4 regions of the Bradyrhizobium sp. 179 genome follow, and region 3 is predicted to be linked to each of the others. Evidence: predicted binding sites of a transcription regulator. Region 3 holds the regulator's gene; each other region holds the start of a gene.

Region 1 (5,832 bases), on a different contig from region 3:
TCGCGCCTGCCGTCTTGCCTGAGCGTGCACTACAATTTGTAGGCCGTCCTGAATCCGCCCCAGTGCCGGCCCTGCACGCGGATGGGGACGTCGATCTCCCGCATCATCACGGTGTTCCCGTTGCCCATGTCGCGCGCATAGCTCTGGACCAGGTACGAGCGCAGGTTGCGCGCGGCGGCGAGCCCCGCCGGATCGTTGAAGATCCGCCGGTTACGGCTGTTGGCGGTGTTCCAGGCCACGTCGCCCGGCCGCTGCGGATGCGAATAGATCTTGTTGTGCACCGGCAGGAAGCCGTTGCGATCGACCATGGCGCAGAACGCCATGCGCTGATCCTTTGCCAGGAATGCCTCCTGGAAAGGCGGTAGCGCGCGGTCGGCCCAGTCCAGATACTTTGTGCGATATTGCTGCGGATCGGTGCCCGCAATTTCCACGTAGTCGGTGTCGAAGAGGTCGTCGATCTTGACCTCGCCGCGCGCGACCGCCTGCTCGAATATCTTGGTCAGGGCGTTGCCGGCTTCCATGGCACGGGTGACAAATTCCATGTTCTCCTCATGGATCGACCACAGACTGTCCTCGATCTTCTCGCGGAGCTCGGCATGGGGGCCGACGAAATGCGCGCGGGCGCCGGCTTTGGATTGCTCGACCACGCGCAGGCGGCAGGCGCCGACGTTCTCGAGGGTGCCTTCGACCAGCGCTTGCGGCGCAAGCCGGCCTGCGTCCGCCCCGCCGATCAGCACGCCGTCCATCGCGATCTCGTAGACTGGCATCACGCCGCGCGCGGTTTCGAACTTGAGATGGCAGGGCAAGCGCTCGGTCTTGCGGCGGTCATCGTGCTCGCTCTGGCGGAGCAGCACGGCGCAACGCGACTTCAGCTTTTGCGCGAAGGTGGTGACGGCGCGGCCGGCGCTGGCGACGTTCTCGCCATGGGTCTCGGCCGCTTTGGTCGCTGCGTCGATCTCGGCCGCGCTCTCGCCGACCGAGACGATGAAGTCCGAGGCGCTGGCAGCGTTGCCGGAGACTTCGCTGGTGGTGGCGTTCTGCTCGGCGACGGCGCCGTTGACGGTCTCGAACACCGGGCGGATCGCCTCGATCGCCTGCGAGATGCGGTGCACGGCATCCGCAGAGCCGGCGGCGTCGCGCTGGAGTGCGTCGATCTTTTTGGTGATCTCTTCGGTCGCGCCCTGGGTCTGCACTGCGAGCGCCTTCACTTCCGTCGCGACGACTGCAAAGCCTTTGCCGGCCGCGCCGGCGCGCGCGGCCTCGATGGTGGAGTTGAGCGCGAGCAGCGTCGTCTGCCGTGCGATCTGCGCGATCAGATTGACGACATTGCCGATGGCGGCGGAGGACTCGCGCAGGCGATCGACATTGGCGCGGGCTTCCTGCGCAGCGGCGCTGGCCTCGTCGGCGAGCTTGCCTGCCTCGCGAACCTGCGCTCCGATTCCCAGTGCGGACTGCGTGAACTTGTCGGCGGCATGGGCGAACGTCGAGGCGGTCGATTGCGCCGCGTTGGTGCGGCCGGTCAGGGCGTCGGTGCGGTCGCGAATGGCGGCAAGGGTTGCGGCGGTCGCCTCGGCTCCGCCGGCCACCGAATTGGCGGCGCGCTCGAGCTGCCGGATCATCGCGCCGAGCTCGAGTTCCAGCAGCTCCAGGATCTCGCGGGCCGAGTCGCCATCGGCGATCCCGGCGGGCTCGGAATGAGCCACCGGTTGCGCAGCCTGCGAGGCTGCCGCAGGCGCAGCCATGTCCGGCAGACGCTTCCGAAATAGTCCGAACGCCATCGGGTCTCTCTGGTCGGGGGACGGTCGGACGCTATTTTCGCAGGCTGAAATGAAGTCAGGGTTAACGATGCCTGACACCTAGGCAGAGGCCATTACGGCGGCTACCTTTACAGTGCTACCTTAGAGCAGCAGATCCCTTTGATTCCGGTGGGTTGGCGGCCTATAAGGCCGCGCCTCCCACCCATCGGCGAACGATCCCGAGACCCTTCAAGAGACCACGCATGGCCGGACATTCCCAATTCAAGAACATCATGCACCGCAAGGGGCGGCAGGATGCCCAGAAGTCGAAGCTGTTCGGCAAGCTGGCGCGGGAAATCACCGTCGCGGCCAAGCTGGGTACACCCGACCCCGCCATGAACCCGCGCCTGCGCGCCGCCGTGATCGCAGCACGCCAGGAGAACATGCCGAAGGACAATATCGAGCGCGCCATCAAGAAGGCGCTCGGCAGCGAGGGCGAGAATTATGACGAGATCCGCTACGAGGGCTACGGCCCCGGCGGCGTCGCCGTCATCGTCGAGGCGCTGACCGACAATCGCAACCGCGCCGCGTCCGACATCCGCTCCTTCTTCACGAAGTCCGGCGGCAATCTCGGCGAAACCGGCTCGGTCTCCTTCATGTTCGACCGCACCGGCGTCATCGAATACGATCGCAGCGTCGCCTCTGACGATGCTGTGCTGGACGCGGCGATCGAGGCCGGCGCCGACGACGTGATCTCCGGCGAGGGCGGACACGAGATCTACGCCTCGACCGAAGGCTATCGCGACGTCGCCAAGGCGCTGGAAGCCAAGTTCGGCGAGCCGCGCAAGGCCGCGCTGATCTGGAAGCCGCAGAACACGGTGTCGGTCGACGACGAGACCGGCGAGAAGCTGCTCAAGTTGATGGACATGCTGAATGAGCACGACGACGTCCAGAACGTCTACGCCAATTTCGAGGTGTCGGACGCGCTGATGGCGAAGATGGGCGGCTAGGGCCTCAACCCTCCGCTGTCGTCGCTCGGCTGGACCGGGCGACCCAGTATTCCAGAAACATTCGAACAATACCGATAAGCCGCGGCGTACTGGATAACCGCCTTCGCGGGTATGACACCGGATGTGTGCTGAGCGGCGGTGCGCCCCGCGGTATCCCACTTCCCCTGTTACTTCCGTTCTGTTTCTGTTTCGCTTCGGGCGGCCAGCCGCTATCACTGGCCCATGACTGCGCTCCCGATTCGCGGCCCCGTTCGCATCATCGGCATCGACCCCGGCCTGCGCCGCACCGGCTGGGGCGTGATCGAGGCTGAGGGCAACCGTCTGATCTACGTCGCCTGTGGTTCGGTGGAACCGCCGGACGACTTGCCGTTGGCGAGCCGGCTGCTTGCGATCCATGAGGGGCTCGCGGCCGTTCTGTCCGATCACCAGCCGATGGAAGCCGCGGTCGAGCAGACTTTCGTCAACAAGGACGGCGTTGCGACACTGAAGCTCGGCCAAGCCCGCGGCGTTGCCATGCTGGCGCCCGCAATGTTCGGCATCGTCGTCGCCGAATATGCGCCGAACCAAGTCAAGAAGACGGTGGTCGGCGCCGGTCACGCCGACAAGCAACAGATCGCGATGATGCTCAAGATTTTGCTGCCCAAGGCCGAGCCGCCGTCGGCGGATGCCGCCGACGCGCTCGCCATCGCCATCACCCACGCTCATCACCGCCAGAGCACCGCGCTCAGGCTGAAGGTCGTGGGGATATGATCGGCAAGCTCAAGGGCCTGATCGATTCCTACGGTGAGGATTTCGTCATCCTCGACGTCGGCGGCGTTGGCTATCAGGTGCATTGCTCGTCACGCACGTTGCAGCATCTGCCGTCTCCGGGCGAAGCGGCCGTGCTGTCGATCGAGACTTATGTCCGCGAGGACCAGATCAAACTGTTCGGCTTTCGCACTGACCAGGAGCGTGAATGGTTTCGCCTGCTCCAGACCGTGCAGGGCGTCGGCGCCAAGGTCGCGCTCGCCGTGCTCGGCACCTTATCGCCGGCTGACCTCGCCAATGCCATCGCGCTCCGCGACAAGGCGGCGGTGGCGCGCACGCCCGGCGTCGGCCCCAAGGTCGCCGAGCGCATCGTCACCGAACTGAAGGACAAGGCGCCGGCCTTTGCCAATGTCGATCCGGCAGTGGTGCATCTCGCCGGCGCCGTCGACGACCAGCGCGCGCCGCGCCCCGTGGCGGATGCGATCTCCGCACTGGTCAATCTCGGCTACGGCCAACCGCAGGCCGCCGCGGCGATTGCGTCGGCTTCGCGTAGTGCGGGCGAGAATGCCGAGACCGCGCAGCTCATCCGCCTCGGCCTGAAGGAGCTCGCGAAGTGAGCGCGTCAATGCTCGGTCTCGTAGGGTGGGCAAAGCGCAACGTGCCCACCACCTTTGGAGCGACCGGTGACGTGGTGGGCACGGCGCGAAGGGCGCCTTTGCCCACCCTACGAGGAGTTCGCTGAGTGAGCGATCCCAAGGCCAATCGCATGGTCTCGCCCGAGCGCCGCAGCGACGACGTCGGCGACACCGCGCTGCGTCCGCAATCGCTGTCCGACTTCGTCGGCCAGCAGCAGGCGCGCAAGAATCTCTCGATCTTCATCGAGGCGGCGCGCAAGCGCGGCGAGGCGCTGGATCACGTGCTGTTCGTGGGTCCCCCGGGCCTCGGCAAGACCACGCTGGCGCAGATCGTGGCGAAGGAGCTGGGCGTCGGCTTTCGTGCCACCTCGGGGCCTGTCATTGCCAAGGCCGGCGATCTCGCCGCCCTCCTCACCAACCTCGAAGAGCGCGACGTGCTCTTCATCGACGAGATCCATCGCCTCAGTCCGGCGGTGGAAGAGGTGCTTTATCCCGCGATGGAGGACTTTCAGCTCGACCTCATCATCGGCGAAGGCCCGGCGGCGCGCTCGGTGAAGATCGAGCTGTCGAAATTCACCCTCGTCGGCGCCACCACGCGGGCTGGCCTGCTGACCAATCCGCTGCGCGACCGCTTCGGCATTCCGGTGCGGCTCAATTTCTACACCATTGAAGAACTCGAAAGCATCGTCAGCCGCGGCGCGCGCGTGCTCAATGTCGGCATGACCGCCGATGGCGCCAACGAGATCGCGCGCCGCGCCCGCGGCACACCGCGCATCGCGGGCCGTCTGCTCCGCCGGGTCCGCGACTTCGCCTCGGCGGCCGATGCCGACAAGATCGACCGCAAGATCGCCGACCACGCACTCAGCGCGCTCGAGGTCGATGCCGCAGGCCTCGATGCCATGGACCGCCGCTACCTCACGACCATCGCGCAGAATTATGGCGGCGGCCCGGTCGGCGTCGAGACCATGGCCGCCGCTTTGTCCGAGCCGCGCGATGCCATCGAGGACATCATCGAGCCCTATCTGATCCAGTGCGGCTATCTCCAGCGCACCCCGCGCGGCCGCCTGCTCACCTCGCACGCCTTCCGTCACCTCGGTCTCGCCGAGCCCTCGCGCGATGCGGCCCAGTTCGGCCTGTTCGGCTCGGACGAGAGCGACGACTGATTTACGCAAGTGCAGAGTGCTCCGGTGCTCGTGAATTTCCGGTAATCTTGTGCAGGTCTCTGCACGGAGATGCAGGCGGTCTGCACGAGCGCACCCCAATTCCGCTCCAATCGAGTCGCATCGAGAACCAGCATCACCATCGAGCGTCCATGATCACTCGCCGTCATTTCATCCGTTCCATCGGCGCCCTGTCCGCCCTCGGCGCCTCGACCGCGGCCTACGGTGTCGGCGTCGAGCCGATGCTGCGGCTCCGCGTCACCCGCTATCATCCGGCGCCGCGGCAATGGCCGGCGGATCTTCCGCTGAAGATCGCTGTCATCGCCGACATCCATGCCTGCGATCCCTGGATGCCGCTGGAGCGGATCGAGGCCATCGTCGACCGCACCAACGCGCTGAATGCCGACCTCATCGTGCTGCTCGGCGACTATGTCGCCGGCCTGCATCAGGTCACCCGCATCATCCCGTCGAGCGAATGGGCCAGAGTGCTCGGCGGCCTCAGGGCGCCGCTCGGCGTTCACGCCGTCATGGGCAACCACGATTA
Region 2 (5,832 bases), on a different contig from region 3:
CACTCTGGCGCGCGTAGTTGGACAGGCGCTTTTTGACGTTCTTGGCCTTGCCGACATAGAGAACGTCCGCGTTCGCATTAAGCATGCGATAGACCCCGGGCGAGGTGGGGGCGAGCCGGACCGCGCGCTCGATCGCCTCATGACCGGTCGCCAGCGGGCCCTCGCCGACCGCGCCGCTCTCTTCCAGGATATCCGGCAGCCGCGCATCGTCCTCGTCGTCACCGCTCGCAGTCGCGGGATCGAGGTCCGGTGGCGCCATGTCCGTTTCCGGATGTTGGGCGTTCGGTGCGGTGACGCGCACGGGTTTGCGCGTACGTGCATCGTCCGGATTGTCGGGGGAATCGTGAACCATGGTGCGAATTTAGGGGCTGGGGGTGCCGATTTGAAGTTCCGGCGGTGGCGCACGCACAGGATGGCGGGCGCAGTTCCCGGTAACGCTTGGTTAAGCCTGTTAATAGCGCGGTAACCCGGCTTAACAGCCCTTTAACTTAAAGCTCTCGATAAATCTTACGCGAAAAAGTGGTGGTTCCGTAACCATGCGGTCTGGCTTTGCGCGGCGGCGCAGGCATCGCGGGGGCGGTAGTTTGCGTTGGAGTGTGTGATGAAGGGGCTCGTTGTGGGCGCAGCCGCGTTGGTTGCTGCCGGCTGGACAGCTTCGGCAGGGGCCGCCGATCTCAGTTACGGGCAGCGTGCGCCCTATACGGTCAATCAGCCGCTCAATGCGTACAGCTGGGCCGGTCCTTATCTAGGCGGCAACGTCGGCTATGAATGGGGTTCGGTCGACAACAATCCCTCAAAGCCTTCCGGCTTCGTCGGCGGCGTGCAGGCCGGCTATAATTTCCAGAACGGCCCTTGGGTGTTTGGCGTCGAGGGCGACATTCAGGCCGCCGGTGCCGACGATACCTTCGCGCCGTGGAAGTTCTCCAATCCGTGGTTCGGCACCCTGCGCGGCCGCGCCGGCTATGCCTTCAGCAATGTGCTGTTCTACGGCACCGCTGGCCTCGCTTTCGGCGAACTGCGGGCGCAGACCTTCGGCTGGACAGAATCGCACACCACCGCTGGCTGGACCGTCGGTGCCGGCGCGGAAGTCGGCCTTGCGCCGAACTGGACCGCCAAGCTCGAATATCTCTACATCGATCTGTCGACGAGTCAGTTCGCAATTACGGGCGTGTCAAACGGCTATAGCGCCAGCGTTGTCCGCGCAGGCGTGAACTATCACTTCTGATAGCTGAAGAAGAAAAGACCGGACCAACCTCCCGGCCGCTAGCGGCCGGGATTTTTTTAAGCCAGGCTCGCTAGGAGAGGATGACCAAATTGACCGCCTTCGGTCCCTTCCCCTTCTTGTCCGGTTCGACTTCGAAAGTAATACGCTGTCCTTCGGCAAGGTCCTTCAGTCCCGCCCGCTCTACGGCGGTGATGTGAACGAAGACGTCGCGGCCGCCGTCGTCCGGCTTGATGAAGCCGTAGCCGCGCTCGCCGTTGAAGAACTTGACCGTTCCCGTCATGGCCATCGGGAAACTCCCCCTCATTGCTCCTCCGCCGCGGCGCAGACTCGCGTCACGACATGACCGGACCTTACGAAGCCCGGGAGCTGGCCATCCTTGGGCGGACCTCATAGGTCCGGCCGGATCTTTCTTGGGCCTTCACTCCGCCGCAACCATTCGCGGAAGCGGAACGTAAAGCCAGTCACGGAAACAGCATAATACGGTTCGTCGCAGATTGACTACCGTTCCTGCATATTTTTCCCAAGAATGCCGGAGTGTTACGGCCTCGGCACCTCCAATCGGAATCTGGCAGCGCCGCCCTGGCCGAGCGGCATTTCGAGCTCGGGCAGGATGGTCTTGAGCTCACCGTGCAGCGTGTAGGGCGGGTTGACGATGAGGAGACCCGTGGAGGTGAGGGCCGCGCCATCGAGCTGCGGCGCCACACTGAATTCGAGGCGCAGGCATTTTCCGGGCGGCTTTGCTGCGGCTGCGAGCCGGGCCACCGTTTGCGCCAGCGTGTCGGTGGCGCGCCGGTTCTTGGCCGGATACCAGATGACGTAGATACCGGTCGGCCATTTCGCGAACGCCGCTGAGAAGGCCTCGCCAAGCCGCTCGAACTCGTCCTTGGCCTCGAACGGCGGGTCGATCAGCACGAGGCCGCGCCGCTCCTTCGGCGGCACGAAGGCGGGCAGTGCCATCCAGCCGTCGAGATCGACCACGCGAGCCTGCTCGTCGCGGCGCAGCACGTCGATCAGCGCTTTCCGCGCCTTCGGCTCGAGCTCGCAGGCGACGAGGCGGTCCTGCGGCCTGAGCAGGCCGCGCGCGATCAGTGGCGAGCCGGGATAGGCTTTGAGCTCGCCCTTCGGATTGAAGGCGCGGACGATGTCAAGATAGGGCTTGGTCAGCGCCGCGGTCTCGTTCGACAGGCGCGCCTGCATCAGCCGCGCGATGCCGGTCAGCCACTCGCCGCCACGGCGCGCCTCGTTGCTGTCGAGGTCGTAGAGGCCGGCGCCGGCATGGGTGTCGATGACGCGGAACGCCGCCGGCTTGTCCTGCAAATAAGTGAGGATGCGCGCCAGCACGATGTGCTTGATGACGTCGGCGAAGCTGCCGGCATGGAAGGCGTGACGGTAGTTCATGACGGAGAGTTACGACATCGCGAGGCGAAAGTAACGGCCGTCATTTCGGGGCGGTGCGCCAGCACCGAACCCGGAATCCATTTCTTTGAGAACGCGGACAGATGCATTCCGGGCTCGCGCTTCCGCCTTCGCTCTTCGGGCTGCGGCGGACAAGCCGCGCGCCCCGGAATGACGATCCGAGGGCTCGCTCTACCCACCCCTGATCGGCGGCATCGTCACCTGCTCGCGGCGGCAGGTGCGGCGCTCGAGCTCGTCGCAGGCGCGGAATTGCAGGTCCTTGCTGAGGCAGATGCGGACCTCGGACAGCCGTGTCCGGTTGCAGGTGACCGAGATGGCGGCATTGCTGAGGCCGGGATTAGCCTTGATAAAAGCGTCCTCGACCTCCGCCGGCGCCACGGTCTTGGCCTGCGACAGATCGAGATATTCGGCCGGGATCTTGATCGCGGCGCGCGCTTTGCGGATCGTTTCGAAATAGCTGCGGCTCTCGAGCCCGGAGCAGGTGCCGTGCTTGTCCCATTCGTTGAAGATCAGGCCCGGCGCCGGCATCAAGTCGAGCATCGAGGAAACGATGCCGCGGTTCAGCCGCGGTGCCGGCCGCTGGCAATATTCGGGGAAGCCGTTTTCATATTGCGGCCACAGGCCATGCACCACGAAGGCGTAGGGCCGCCCGCTGCACTGCATCTGTGAACGGCCGCTGCGCTCGGCCGCTTCCTCGCAGAAGGAGGGCGACCATGACAGCGACAGCACATAGAAATCGAACTCGCCCGGCGCGTTTTGCCGCTTGTCCTGGGCCTTTGCGCCACCGGCGAACGAAGCCAAGCCTGCGGCAAGGATCAGGGGAAGGGTCAGCGAGATCACCAGGCGGGAGAACGAATGCAATCTGGAATGAAACATGGCGACGCCCCTCAACTAGACTGTGCAATGAAGCCTAGCAGGCGATAAGAACATTTCAAGAACAAAATTCGGGCCACCGCCGTTCGGTCGCCGGATCGGCCCGAAGGGCCCTTGAAATCAGGGCTTGGCGGCGCGGCAGGCCGGATTGTAGGCCCAGTTACGGTCGACTCCGACGACGCACCATTCGACACCATTGCCGTAGCCGGCAAAGCCGCCATCCTCGATAATCGAGAAATGCACCTTGCGCACCTTGCCGTCATTGAGCATGGCGTCGCCGGTGCAATAGCGGCGCGGAATGTTGTCGGACTGCCAGGGCCGGAAGGCGGTCTCGCGAACGGCGGAGAAGCCGGTGATCTTCAACGAGGAATTCCAGAACGAGCTTTCCTTCTCCCAGAACTGGGTGGCGATCGTCGGCAGCGCCTTGTCGCAATCGGCGACGGCGCCGTCGTAACGTGGCCCACTCAGCCAGAAATTCGTCTCGAGCGGATTGGCGGCCCTGGCCTCACCGAGCGGCAGCGCCCCGAACGTGAGGCCGAGCACGGCGGCAAAGCGGAGCGATTTCAGGGAGGGGGCGCGCATGGGCAATCCGGACTGCTGGGTCTTGCGAAGATGGGACCGTGCCGCGAAGGCTCGGCGGGGTCAAGTGCAGCGCGGCAACACTTCGCCAGGAGTTGACCACAACGTCGCGCTCGGCATGGCTTCCGTTCTTTCCACTTCCATCGCAGCACCGTAAACTGGCGGCCAGCCAATTGGAGTGACGGGAATGCGAATCATTGCGGCCGCGGGTCTTCTCGCCAGCCTGGTTGTCTCGGGTATGATGGCGAGCCAGTCGGCGCGCGCCGATATCCTTCCAGTGCCGCCGTTCAAGGGCAACGACACCGGCGGCATCATCGCCTATTCGATGGCGACCCAGGTCGATGCCCGGCAGGTCGCGGTCGATCACTGCGCGCGCTACGGCAAGGTCGCCAAATTTCTCGCGGTGCAGGCCTACGAGGGCGGCTACATCTCGTTCTCCTGCCGCTGGGTGCCCTATGGCGCCGCCGACCAGCCGATCCGAACGCTGTACTGAACCGCGGTCGTAACGCCGCAATCTCTCAGCCGGGAGCTCCCAGATGACGCGCAAACTCGCTTTGCTCGGCTCGGCCGCCTGTCTCGTGTTGTCGGCAGGCAGCGCCAGCGCCGACGATCTGCCGCTGCGCAAGGCCGGCCTTTGGGAAATGAAGCTGGTCACGACCGGCTCGCCCGTGCCCGAGATGACCATGCAGCACTGCACCGACGAGACCGTCGACAAGGAGATGAGCAACAACGTCTCCCCGATGGCCAAGCAGATCTGCGCCAAGCAGGAGATCAAGAAGACCGCGACCGGCTATGTCAGCGATTCCGAGTGCAACGTCGCCGGCGTCAGCACGACCTCGCATGCCGAGATATCAGGCGATTTCAACTCGGCCTATACGGTGAAGACCTCCTCGCATGCGCAAGGCGGCGTCGCCGGCACGGCAGGGCGCGATAGCACCATGACGCTCGAAGCGAAATGGCTCGGGGCCTGCAAGCCGGACCAGAAGCCCGGCGACATCGTGATGCCAGGCGGCTTCAAGATGAACGTGCGCGACGTGGATAAGCTGAAGGCACTGCTGCCGAAGTAGCGAGATCGTAGCCGGAAAACCGGTGTGCTCCCTCGCCCCGTTCTTACGGGAGAGGCAAGAGCAGTTACACCGGTATTCTCACGCTCGCCCTCAATCCTCCCATCGGGCTGTCGCCGAGCGTGATGTCGCCGCCGTGCGAGCGGGCGATGTCGCGGGCGATCGCGAGACCAAGGCCCGTGCCGCCTTCGTCCTGGTTGCGGGCGTTGTCCAGCCGCAGGAACGGCTTGAACACCTCTTCGCGCAAATGCGCGGGAATGCCCGGCCCGTCGTCGTCGATCGTGACCGTGAGATAGCGGTGATCGCGCTGGCCGGTGATGGCGATGGCCTTGCCGTAGCGCGCGGCGTTGGTGACGAGGTTGGCAAGGCAGCGCTTGAACGAGGCCGGCTTCACCGTCACCACTGGCAGGCCGTGGAACGCCACGGTCGCGGTGTGGCCGTGCCGTTCGGCGTCGCTGCGCAGCTCTTCCAGGGCCTGGGCCATATCGGTCGGCTGCGATTGCTCGCCGGAATCGCCGCGGGCAAAGGCAAGGTAATCCTCCAGCATCATCGACATCTCGTCGACGTCCTTGCGCATGCCCTCGAGCTCCGGACTATCGCCGATCAGCGCCAGCTCGAGCTTGAAGCGGGTCAGGATGGTGCGCAGGTCATGGCTGACGCCAGCCAGCATTGCGG
Region 3 (5,832 bases):
CCGCAACGCTCGGGCTCGTGGCGCTGGTGCAGATCGGCATGCCGAACCTGTTTGCCTCGCCCGATCATTCCGCGACGGCGCGCATCGCGCTTTGGGGCGGCCGCGAGATCGCGATGCTATTCCTGGCCTCGCTGATCGCAGGACTTGCGACCACGCCCTATGCCGCCTTCCACTTCCATCGCGTCACGCCGTTCGGCGTGCTCGCCAATCTCGGCGCGATGCCGGTGGTCTCGGCACTGGTGATGCCGGCGGGCCTGTTCGGCCTGCTCGCGGCTCCCTTTGGGCTTGACGGTGTGTTCTGGTGGCTGATGGGGATCGGCATCGACTGGATGGTCGCGGTGTCGCGCTGGGTTGCGGCGCTGCCCGGTGCAGTCGGCCGGATCCCTGCGTTCGCCGTTGATCGCGGCAAGCCTCGGGATCATCGTGATGGGTCTGTTGCGCACGCCCTTGCGCTGGTCCGGTGCCTTGGTGCTGCTGGCTTCCATCGCGTGGGGGCTGTCGGTGCGGCAGCCCGATATCCTGATTGCCGGGGACGGCGCCAGCGTCGCGGTGCGGGGCAGGGACGGGCAGTTGCATGTGATCCGGGCGAGCAAGGATGGCTTTCTGCTCAAACAGTGGTTAGCTGCCGACGCCGATCCGCGCGATGCCGGGAGTAGCTCGCTGGCTGACGGCGTGTCGTGCGATGAGTCCGGCTGTGTGACGCCGCTTGCCGACGGTCGGCTGGTCGCGCTTTCCCTGCGCATCGATGCGCTGGCTGAGGATTGCAGTCGTGCCGCGCTGGTGGTCACGACGCGCCCCGCGCCGCCCGATTGCGCGGCGATGGTGGTCGACCGGCAACGTCTCGCCAGCCAAGGCGCGCTGGCATTGACGCAGCGTGGTGACGGCTTTGCGATTCAGGCGGTGAGAGCAAGAGGCACAAGCCGTCCCTGGCTGCCGGCCGGCGCCGGCGAGGGTGATTTCGACGGCAGCCTTGTGCCGAGGACGGCCGCGGCCCGCAACCGGGATGCAACGCCGGCGGAGACCGACCTGCAGGTCGACGATTAGGCGCCGGACGATTAAAAACAAACGCGAAGAGTAGGTCCGGGTCCGACCGGACGTTCCGCAGCATTAAATCTTACCATCTCGCCGGCCTCGGCCGGCGATGGCAATTTCAATCCTGGCCCGACCCCGCGGGCGGGGACGGCTCAGCCAATCGGCAAGCGCGTGATCGTCGACCGGCTATCGGCGACGATCTGCGGCTTGTGCTCGCGCTCGCTGACCGGCTGCGTCACCGGCAATTGCAGCACGGTTGCGCGCTGGCCTTCGACGAGCTGCGTCACCAGCACGTATTTGCCGTCGGGGAATTCGATCGCGTCATGATGGCGGTCGGGTATGTGCGGATCGATCTTGCCGAACTTGCCGACGCGGGAGTTGATGGTGCGCGTCCAGATCCAGCGATTATCGTAACGGACGTTGTCGGCGAAGGCGAGCTCCGTTCCCGGCAGCAGGCAGACGGCCACGGTCGGATCGGCCGCGGAAGCAAAGCCGCGCGTTGAGGTGCCGCGGAACGTTGTCGACACGATCGTCTCGCCGACTTCGGCGGGGCGAGATGCAACGGCATGCAGGCTGTAGTCACACATCGGGTGCTCCTCATTCGAAGATAGCAACCCGCGCCTCCTTCGGAGGCGCAAGCCTCTATCAGAGTGGAAGCACGTAACGCTCTGCTCCGTTGTAGGCAAATCTGCGGCTGGCGTTGCCGGACGCGATCACATTATCTTTCCCGAAGCCATAGGAACAAAGCTCGCTTCAGTGCATTCGGCGGATGCGAGCGCCCGTGGCCTACGGGCGCCGACCAGGGGAATGTGGCCAGCTTCGCCGTGGCTGTCGGTCGATGGCAGTTCGGGCGTTGCGGAAATGCTCGCTCCCTGCGTGCGCCGACTTGCGTGCGTGGTGCTGCAATTGAGTTGCGAATGCTTGCGCGGCCGATCAAGCGATCAGCACGCTGCGAAGGCGCTTAAGGCGATCCTGCACATCGTAATCTCCTAAGATCTCTTCACAAGCGATGAGTGCTTGGGGCCGCATGCCGAGGATGGAGCGCCGGAGAGAGGGGCCGGATAATCTGCGCAAGACCAAAAGACTATCCAGCTGGAGCGGACCGTCGTCCGCTCCAATCGGAATCATTGGTATCGAATGACCGCTAGCTCGTCTCAGTACTTGCGGTACAGCCCGATCAGCTTGCCCTGAATCTTCACCCGGTTCGGCGGCAGGATGCGCACCTCATAGGCGGCATTGGCGGGCTCGAGCGCGATCGACGCCCCCCGGCGGCGGAAGCGCTTGAGCGTCGCTTCCTCGTCGTCGATCAGGGCCACCACGATGTCGCCGGTATCGGCGCTCTCGTTACGCTGGATCAGCGCCATGTCGCCATCGAGAATGCCAGCTTCGACCATCGAATCGCCGCGCACTTCGAGTGCGTAGTGCTCGCCTGAGCCGAGCATGTCGGGCGGCACGCTGATGGTGTGACTGCGGGTCTGCAACGCTTCGATCGGCGTGCCGGCCGCGATGCGACCCATCACGGGCACCGCAACGGGACGCTCGCCCTCGTCCGCGGAAGAACTGGAGCTCGCGCGCACCTTGCCGAGATTGCCCTCGATGACGCTCGGCGTGAAGCCGCGGCGGCTGCCGGCGGCGGCCTGGAGCTCGGGCAGCTTGATCACCTCGATGGCGCGGGCGCGGTTGGGCAGGCGGCGGATGAAGCCGCGCTCCTCGAGCGCAGTGATCAGGCGATGGATGCCCGATTTCGAGCGCAGGTCGAGCGCATCCTTCATCTCGTCGAAGGAGGGCGGCACGCCGCTTTCCTTCAGACGTTCGCTGATGAACCGCAGAAGCTCGTATTGTTTGCGCGTTAACATCTCGACCAAAGTCCCCCGGTTGATGTCGTTCGATTCCGAGACGCTGAATTGGAGCGGTAGACCGCTACATGCTCGAAACAAATCATGAACGGACACTATATGTTCCATATGTGTTCCGCAACTGCTTAATTTACCGTGAACGCGGCAAAGTTCGCGGAACGCGTGTAGTGGATGCGTTCAGACGGGCAGGCGCAGCACCTCGCAAGGCGAGCCGGCCTCTGCCTTCGGAGCGAACGGTGCGCGGACGAGAAGTGCCTGTGCTGCAGCGAGATTCGCAAGCAGCGAGGAATCCTGGTGATCGACGGGAAGGGCCACCAGCGTGCCGTCGTCGCGCGTCTCCAGATGTGCGCGCAGATAGTCCGCGCGCATATCGTTTGCGTCCACATCGCGGCCGAGCACGGCGCGCTCTTGTCGGTGATGAATCACGGATCGTCCCGACAAGGCGCGAATCAGCGGCACCAGGAACAGGAAGGCGCACACGTAGGATGACACGGGATTACCCGGCAGGCCGATCACGCGCATCCCGCCGAGCCGCCCATGCATCATCGGCTTGCCCGGGCGCATCGCGATCTTCCAGAACGCCATCGCGACGCCTTCGTCCCTCAGCGCCTGCTGGACCAGATCGTGGTCGCCGACCGACGCGCCGCCGCTCGTGACCAGGATCTCGGCGCCGCTCTCGCGGGCGCGGCGGATGCCGGCAGTGGTGGCCTCCAGCGTATCGGCGACAATGCCAAGGTCGATGGTATCGGCCCCCTCGCTGCGGGCGAGCGCGTGCAGGGCGTAGCCGTTGGAATAGACGATCTGGCCGCGACCGGGCGTGGTTCCCGGCATTACCAGTTCGTCGCCGGTGGCGAGGATCGCGACCTTCGGACGGCGGCAGACGGCAAGCTGCGGATGATTCATGGCGGCGGCGAGTGCGAGATCGCGCTCGGTGAGACGGGTTCCCTTGCGCAGGAGCAGGTCGCCTTCGGAGAAGTCGACGCCCGCGGGGCGGATGTGGCGGCCGGCAATGGCGGCTTCCTTGATCGTGATGCGCTTGCCGTCCGCAACCGTGTCCTCCTGGATCACGACTGCGTCGGCACCGTTGGGAATGACGCCGCCGGTGAAGATCCGCACGGCTTCGCCGGGGCCCAGCGTTCCCGCGAATGGACGACCCGCCGCCACCTCGCCAATCAAGGTGAGCGCACTATCGAGCTTTGTTGCATCGCTCGCGCGCACCGCGTAGCCGTCCATCGCCGACATTGCTTCCGGCGGCTGTGTGCGCAGCGCCGCGACATCGCGTGCGAGCACGCGATGATAGGCCTCGTTGAGGGAAACCATCGCTTCAGGCAGCGGCTCCGCACCTGCCAGCACCGCGGCAAGCGCGTCAGAAACCGGCATCAAGGCCAAGGGCGGAAACTCCTGCTGAGCATATCGGCAATGGGCGGCGAAAGTTCTAGCCGAGTGCAGGCGTGAGGCAAAGGCGCCGACAGGATGATTTATCCTGCGTGATCTCCGTCATGAAGAATCGTGCGCAGACCGGTCACGGCATGATCCGGAAGGCGAGACAGACCGGTACGAGGATAGCCATGGCGAGGACGACAAGGATGAGCGCCACGGCCAGCATCGGATCAACTCTGCGTCTGTTCGCCCGAACTGACGCCGGCTGTCACGTCCGGAGCTTTGGGGCTTTGATCCTTGTCCGGCAGCGGATCGGCCTGCGACTTTAGGTCGGCGGCCTTGCTGATCAGCTTGGCGGAGAGGCGCGAATCCGAGGTGGTCTTGGCGAATTCGAGCAGCAAGGAGGCTTGCTTTGTGAGGTAGGCTTTGCCCAGCACGAGAATAAGTCCGATGTAGACGTCCCAACGGACTCATAGAGTCCGGAGGGAGGTATTCCGTTCCCGGAACTCTGTACAAAAATGTACAAAGTGAATTGGTCCCTACCCGAGCGGATTTGGGTGCCCGGAACCCGACCCGATCCGGTCGGCATCGGTGGTCAAATTCCCAACGCTAGCAAGGCCTTGCCGACATCACCGGGCGAGGTGACATGCACCGCCGTCAGTCCACGCGCTCGCGCCCCCTCGATGTTCTCGGCAAGGTCGTCGAAGAAGACGATTCGGCTGGCTGGCAGGCCGATCGCCGCCACGACATGATCGAACGCCTCTGCATCCGGTTTGCGCAGGCCGATGCTGGACGACAGATAGAGCTCGCGGAAATGCCCGAGCACCCCGGCATATTCCTTCGAGAAATAGTCGACATGTGGCCGGTTGGTGTTGGAGAAGGCATATAGCGGCACCTGCTTCGCCGCGCGCGGCAAGAGCTCGGCGATCTCAGGCATCTCGCCGGCGAAGATCGCGTTCCATCCCTCCAGAAATTGCGCGTCGGAAATGCCGATCCCGAGCGATGAACGCAGCGATTGGAAATAATCCTCGTCGCTGATCTTGCCGACCTCGTGCAGCCGGTAGGCCTCGTCACGCACATAGCGTGCGACGATGGCCTCGGGCTGGCAGCCCGCATGCCCCGCCCAGCAGGCGATCGCCTTGGAGAAATCGATATCGAGCACCACGCGGCCGAGATCGAACAGGAGCGCATCGGCGCTACCGGGGGAGAGTGAGGTCATCGCGTTCTTTCACTTTTCAGTATCGGTAGGGCTCGTGGTCGAACAGCGGGAACGCGCTGAACACGCTCGGCGCATTCGTTGCGGTCGCCTGATGCAGGCAGGATTTGTCGACTTCGGCGAACGAGGTGGCACCCAGGAGGCCGAGGCAGCGCAGCACTTCGTCCTCCAGCAGTTCCAGCATTCGCATCACGCCTGCTTCGCCGGCCGCGGCCAGCGCCCAGCATTGCAGCCGGCCGATGCCGACGATGTCGGCGCCGGCCGCGATCGCCTTGACGATGTCGGTGCCGCGGCAGAAGCCGCCATCGACCATGATCTTGGCGCGGCCCTTCACCGCCTCGACGATTT
Region 4 (5,832 bases), on a different contig from region 3:
AGGAAGATCGCGGCGGGCGTCGTGAGCAACAACAGGCCGGCCTCGATCGACCAGGCGAACCAGGCATTGCTGCGGCGCTGGCCGATGATCTGCCAGGAGTGCAGCAGCAGCAGCGCCCAGAGCGGCCGTGCCAGCACCAAGGGTCCGAAGTCGAGCGCGGACGAGGAGAAGGCCAGCACGGTCATGGTCAGCAGCACGGCCAGCACCGCCTGCTGTGAGCCGACGACGGCACGAGACAGATGAAAGAGCGCGATGAAGGTCGCGATCTCGCAGAGCTCAGCGAGCACATACACGCCGAACATGTGACCGCCGGCGACGCGATAGGCCATGTCGGCGAGCCAGACCGGCAGCGGCGGGCCGAGATCGGTGCCGACCTGGTACTCGCGGCCGAAGGCCAGCAGCGTCGCCAGACTGCCGGGCGGGCTGCGGTAGAACACCAGCGCCACGAACAGCCACATCGCCGCCTGGAGCAGCACGGCGATCCACACGATCAGCCGCGGCCGGGCGCGAATGAGCTCGATGACCAGGGAGGTAAACCGCATGCAACGTCCGAAAGATGCAGCCAACCCGTCCAGCCGGCCCTGTTCGCTCACACCTGTTTTGATAAAGGGCGCTGCGCGTCGTGGCAACCGCCGCAAGTCGTCATGCCGGGCTTGACGGATGGGGGAAGCTGCGGAGGAAACCTAGAGATTCGCAGACGCGTCGATCTCGATTTGGGCTTCCACCTGCACCTCGACCTCCGCGACAGAGAACAGATCCTGCGCCGGCTCGACGGTCCAGGGCATGTGCTTGGCGCGGGCGGCGGCGACGGGGGCGAAGAAGCTGCGGTGGTGGATGGAGGGGCCGAGGCGATCCAGCGCGTCGAGATGCTCGGGGACAGCGTAGCCCTTGTGCTGCTCGAAGCCGTAGCCGGGGCAGTCCTGCGCCAGCGCGCACATCAGCCGGTCCCGCGTCACCTTGGCAACGATGGAGGCGGCCGCGATCGACAGCACGATGCCGTCACCACCGATCACGGCCTCGCAGTCGCATTCCGTATCGAGCTGGTCGCGGCCGTCGACGAAGACGTGGCGCGGCGCCTCGGGCAGCGCCACCACCGCGCGCTTCAGCGCCCATAGCGAAGCACGCAGGATGTTGTCGCGGTCGATCCGCGCGGGCGAAGCCACCGCGACCGAGACCTGCGCGGTGGCGCAGATCTTGTCGAACAGTTTTTCGCGCTCCTCGGCCGTCAGGCGCTTGGAATCATCGATGCCACGGGGAATGCGGTCGGGATCAAGGATCACCGCCGCCGCCACCACGGGGCCGGCGAGCGGTCCGCGACCGGCCTCGTCGCAGCCTGCGACCGGCCAGACGCCGCGCTTGATCAGCGCGCGCTCACGACGGAAGCTCGGCGGGGCCACGGCAATGATGCCTTTCCGGCCGGCGCTTTTGCCGGTTAAAGCCTGAACCTCCGACGCCTTGGCTTGCGGAGCCTTGGCTTGCGACGCCTTGCCTTCCGACGTGTTGGCAGGCGCAGCTTTCTTCGCACCGTCTTTTTTAGGCGTGTCTTTGGCCGGCTTCTTGGCGGACTTGTCCCGAATCATGGTGGGGATCGTGCGCAAGCGGCTTCGCCAGCGCAACCTGGAACCCGAGACAATTCCCGTTATTCAGGTGGGCCGCCCTATTCCGCCAAATGCACCCGTCGGTCCTCGCCCACCTCGATGCCGGGTGCGATCACGACTTCCCAGGGGTGGCCATCGGGATCGGTGAAATAGCCGGAATAGCCGCCGTAACCGGTCTCGTGCGCCGCTTTCAGCAGCGCTGCACCCTTGTCGACAGCGAAAGCCAGCACCGTATCGACCTCCTCGCGCGTCCGGCAGTTCCAGGCGAGCGTCATCCCACGAAATGCCGGCGGTCTTGGATTGTCCGGCAACCCGGCGTCGGCGGCGAGCTGATCCCAGGGATACAAGGCGAGCACCGGACCACCGGTGTCGTAGAATGCGACCGCCTCACCGGTCGCCTTGAGCAGGCGCGAGAAACCGAGCGCCTCGTAAAAGGCGATGCTGGCGCGGATGTCGCTGACACCGAGCGTGACGACGGTCAGCCGCGGCACCGGCACGGTGGCTTCCTCACTCATGCTACGCCTCGTCCACTTCGCGATCACAACAGGCTGAGCTGATCGCCGTTCCGCTTCGGCCGCGCGAAGTGATCGGTGGTCAGCTTGGAGCGCCGCTTGTTGAGGCCGAGCCGGTCGCAGGCGATCTCGAAGCGACGGCCGATGGTCCAGGCCATCGGGCCGGTCCCCTTCATCCGCTCGCCCCATTTCGCATCGTAGTCGCGGCCGCCGCGCATGTCGCGGATCAGCGTGAAGACGTGGCGGTAGCGGTCTGGATAATTCGCCATCAGCCATTCGCGGAACAGATCGCGGACCTCGAGCGGCAGCCGCAGCAGCACGTAGGAGGCTTCCTTGACGCCGGCATGGGCTGCGGCATCAAGAATGCGCTCGATCTCGGAATCGTTCAGCGCGGGGATCACGGGCGCGACCATCACCGTCGTCGGAATGCCCGCCTCCGAGAGCTGCTTGAGCGCTTCCAGTCGCTTCGGTGGCGTCGCCGCCCGCGGCTCCATGGTGCGCGCGAGCTTCGGATCGAGCGAGGTAACCGAGATCGCGACCTTGGCGAGGTTACGCTTGGCCATCCGCGCGAGAATGTCGATATCGCGCACCACCAGCGCCGATTTGGTGACGATGCCGACGGGATGCCCGGCGCGCTCCAGCACCTCTAGGATGCCTCGCATGATCTTTCGCTCGCGCTCGATCGGCTGATAGGGATCGGTGTTGGTGCCGATCGCGATCATCCGCGGCTCGTAGCCGCTGGCAGCGAGCTCCTTCTCGAGCAGCGCCGGCGCCTCGGGTTTGGCAAACAGTTTTGACTCGAAGTCGAGCCCGGGAGACAGGCCGAGATAGGCGTGCGTCGGCCGCGCGAAGCAATAGACGCAGCCGTGCTCGCAGCCGCGATAGGGATTGATCGAGCGGTCGAAACCGATGTCGGGGGAATCGTTGCGGGTGATCACCTTGCGCGAGGTATCGATCCCGACCGTGGTCTTGAACGGAGGCAGTTCCTCCAGGCTCTGCCAGCCATCGTCGAAGGCGACGCGGGCCTCGGCCTCGTAACGGCCGCTCGCGTTGGACTGGGCGCCCCGCCCTCGCCTGCGTGCGCGGTCGATGGCAACGCCAAGCTCGGGAAAATCGGCAGGAAAATCAGAAGGCGCACCCGCCGGCTCGGAGGGCGCCGTAACCGGCGGGTGCTTGAGGGCACGAGAAGATGCTCGACTCATGAAGCCAACATAGCATGCGCCCGGAACAAATCAAGAACAAGAGCAAAAACGCGAAAACAACCCCATGCACAGTAGCGCTGCCCAAACTTCGGGCGCGCGCCCTTGACCTGACGCAACACCGGCGGGCGGCGATCCCGTTTCATGGCGAAGGGATCAATCGCGCCGGAACAATGTTGGTGACGATCGCTGGGTGAAGGTCGGCAAGAACATGACAAATCAACGACAACTGCGCGCCGCGAGCAGCGAACTCGATCTCCTCGATCGCTACTGGCGTGCCGCCAACTACCTCTCCGTCGGGCAAATTTATCTCCTCGACAATCCGCTGCTGCGCGAGCCGCTGCGACCCGAGCACATCAAGCCGCGCCTGCTCGGCCATTGGGGCACGACGCCCGGCTTGAACTTCATCTATGCCCATCTCAATCGGGTCATCCGTGCGCTCGACCTCAACGTGATCTACGTCTGCGGTCCCGGCCATGGCGGCCCGGGCATGGTTGCCAACACCTATCTGGAAGGCAGCTACAGCGAGATCTATCCCGACATCGCGCGCGATACTGAGGGATTGCGCAAGCTGTTCAGGCAGTTCTCCTTCCCAGGCGGCATTCCGAGCCACGCGGCGCCGGAAACGCCGGGCTCGATCCACGAGGGCGGCGAGCTCGGCTATGCGCTGGTGCACGCCTATGGCGCGGCATTCGACAATCCCGACCTCATCGTCGCCTGCGTCGTCGGCGACGGCGAGGCCGAAACCGGCCCGCTAGCGGCGTCGTGGCACTCGAACAAGTTCTTGAACCCCGCCCATGACGGCGCGGTGCTGCCGATCCTGCACCTCAACGGCTACAAGATCGCCAACCCCACTGTGCTCGGGCGGATGCGCAACGAAGAGATCCGCGAGCTCTTCCGCGGGCTCGGCCATGAGCCGCTGTTCGTCGAAGGCGACGATCCCAAATTGATGCACCAGGCCATGGCGGATGCGCTAGACGTCGCGCTCGTCAGCATCCGCTCGATCCAGCAGCACGCCCGCGACGGGCGCAAAGGCGTCGAGCGACCGCGCTGGCCGATGATCGTGCTGCGCAGTCCCAAGGGCTGGACCGGCCCGAAGGAGGTTGACGGCAAGAAGGTCGAAGGTTTTTGGCGCGCGCATCAGGTGCCCGTTGCGAGCTGCCGCGAGAATCCGGCGCATCTGAAGGTGCTCGAAGACTGGATGCGCAGCTATGAGCCGGACAAGCTGTTCGACCCCAGCGGAGCGCTGATTCCCGAGCTTCAGGCGCTCGCGCCCGAAGGCCAGCGGCGAATGGGCACCAATCCGCATGCCAATGGCGGGCTGTTGAAGAAGGAGCTGAAGCTGCCGGACTTCCGCAGCTTCGCTGTCGAGGTACCGCAGCCCGGCGGTGTCGTGGCGGAAGCCACACGCGAGCTCGGCAAATTTCTGCGCGACGTCGTTCGCCTGAACGCCGAGGCGCGCAATTTCCGCATCATGGGCCCGGACGAGACGGCATCAAACCGGTTAGACGCGGTGTTCGAGGCAACCGAACGCGTCTGGATGGAGCCAACCGAACCTTACGACGTGCATCTCGCGCAGGACGGCCGCGTGATGGAGGTCCTGAGCGAGCATCTCTGTCAAGGCTGGCTCGAAGGCTATCTGCTCACCGGCAGGCACGGCTTCTTCTCCTGCTACGAGGCCTTCATCCACATCGTCGATTCCATGTTCAACCAGCACGCCAAATGGCTGAAGGTGACGCGCGATCTGCCATGGCGCCGCCCGATCGCCTCGCTCAACTATCTCTTGACCTCGCATGTCTGGCGCCAGGATCACAACGGCTTTAGCCATCAGGATCCTGGTTTCGTCGATCTCGTCGCCAACAAGAAGGCTGACATCGTCCGCATCTATTTCCCGCCTGATACCAACACGCTGTTGTGGATCGTCGATCATTGCCTGCGCACCTACAACCGCATCAACGTCATTGTCGCGGGCAAGCAGCCGGCGCCGCAATGGCTGTCGATGCAGGAGGCGGCTACGCATTGCGACGCCGGCATCGGCATCTGGAGCTGGGCGGGCACGGAGGAGGCAAACGCAGAGCCCGACGTCGTGATGGCCTGCGCGGGCGACGTGCCGACACTGGAGACGCTCGCCGCCGTCGACCTGCTGCGCAAGGCGCTGCCCGAGTTGAAGATCCGCGTCGTCAACGTCGTCGACCTCATGACGCTGCAACCTCGGGCGCAGCATCCGCACGGCCTCTCCGACCGCGACTTCGACAGCCTGTTCACATCGGACAAGCCGGTGATCTTCGCCTATCACGGCTATCCTTATCTCATTCACCGGCTGACTTATAACCGCACCAATCATACCGGCATGCATGTGCGCGGATTTGCCGAGGAAGGCACCACGACGACGCCGTTCGACATGGTCGTGCTCAACGGGCTCGACCGCTACCATCTCGCGATCGAGGCGATCGAGCGCGTGCCGGGGCTTGCGACCAGGGCTGCGCAGGTCAAGCAACAGTTCCGCGACAAGCTGATCGAACA

The links. The regulator LexA, encoded in region 3, represses DNA repair genes until DNA is damaged. The targets are predictions, from matches to a motif close to TGTTCNNNNTGTGTTCNG.
Region 1: a site for LexA is predicted at 2,921-2,938, ahead of ruvC (crossover junction endodeoxyribonuclease RuvC). Genes of this name have one in related genera too.
Region 2: a site for LexA is predicted at 3,564-3,581, ahead of IVB12_RS13260 (ribonuclease T2). Genes of this name have one in related genera too.
Region 4: a site for LexA is predicted at 3,334-3,351, ahead of IVB12_RS17830 (PA0069 family radical SAM protein). Genes of this name have one in related genera too.

What each region holds. Positions count from the first base shown of each region.
Region 1 covers NZ_JADPJR010000131.1:4,595-10,426, reverse strand. The annotation lists gene IVB12_RS30325 (methyl-accepting chemotaxis protein) at 30-1,778, opposite strand; gene IVB12_RS30320 (YebC/PmpR family DNA-binding transcriptional regulator) at 2,000-2,746, shown strand; gene ruvC (crossover junction endodeoxyribonuclease RuvC) at 2,969-3,496, shown strand; gene ruvA (Holliday junction branch migration protein RuvA) at 3,493-4,110, shown strand; gene ruvB (Holliday junction branch migration DNA helicase RuvB) at 4,260-5,291, shown strand; gene IVB12_RS30300 (metallophosphoesterase) at 5,441-5,832, shown strand, end outside.
Region 2 covers NZ_JADPJR010000053.1:337,091-342,922, forward strand. The annotation lists gene uvrC (excinuclease ABC subunit UvrC) at 1-352, opposite strand, end outside; gene IVB12_RS13245 (outer membrane protein) at 602-1,225, shown strand; gene IVB12_RS13250 (cold-shock protein) at 1,296-1,511, opposite strand; gene rlmJ (23S rRNA (adenine(2030)-N(6))-methyltransferase RlmJ) at 1,763-2,623, opposite strand; gene IVB12_RS13260 (ribonuclease T2) at 2,813-3,517, opposite strand; gene IVB12_RS13265 (hypothetical protein) at 3,635-4,096, opposite strand; gene IVB12_RS13270 (hypothetical protein) at 4,281-4,586, shown strand; gene IVB12_RS13275 (DUF3617 family protein) at 4,630-5,160, shown strand; gene IVB12_RS13280 (ATP-binding protein) at 5,225-5,832, opposite strand, start outside.
Region 3 covers NZ_JADPJR010000009.1:197,900-203,731, reverse strand. The annotation lists partial or broken gene IVB12_RS02790 (ComEC/Rec2 family competence protein) at 1-1,044, shown strand, start outside; gene IVB12_RS02785 (hypothetical protein) at 1,185-1,619, opposite strand; gene lexA (transcriptional repressor LexA) at 2,187-2,888, opposite strand; gene glp (gephyrin-like molybdotransferase Glp) at 3,066-4,277, opposite strand; gene IVB12_RS02770 (hypothetical protein) at 4,499-4,705, opposite strand; gene IVB12_RS02765 (HAD family phosphatase) at 4,864-5,487, opposite strand; gene IVB12_RS02760 (alpha-hydroxy acid oxidase) at 5,504-5,832, opposite strand, start outside.
Region 4 covers NZ_JADPJR010000072.1:21,538-27,369, forward strand. The annotation lists gene IVB12_RS17815 (glycosyltransferase family 39 protein) at 1-542, opposite strand, end outside; gene IVB12_RS17820 (ribonuclease HII) at 684-1,580, opposite strand; gene IVB12_RS17825 (VOC family protein) at 1,658-2,113, opposite strand; gene IVB12_RS17830 (PA0069 family radical SAM protein) at 2,137-3,312, opposite strand; gene IVB12_RS17835 (phosphoketolase family protein) at 3,521-5,832, shown strand, end outside.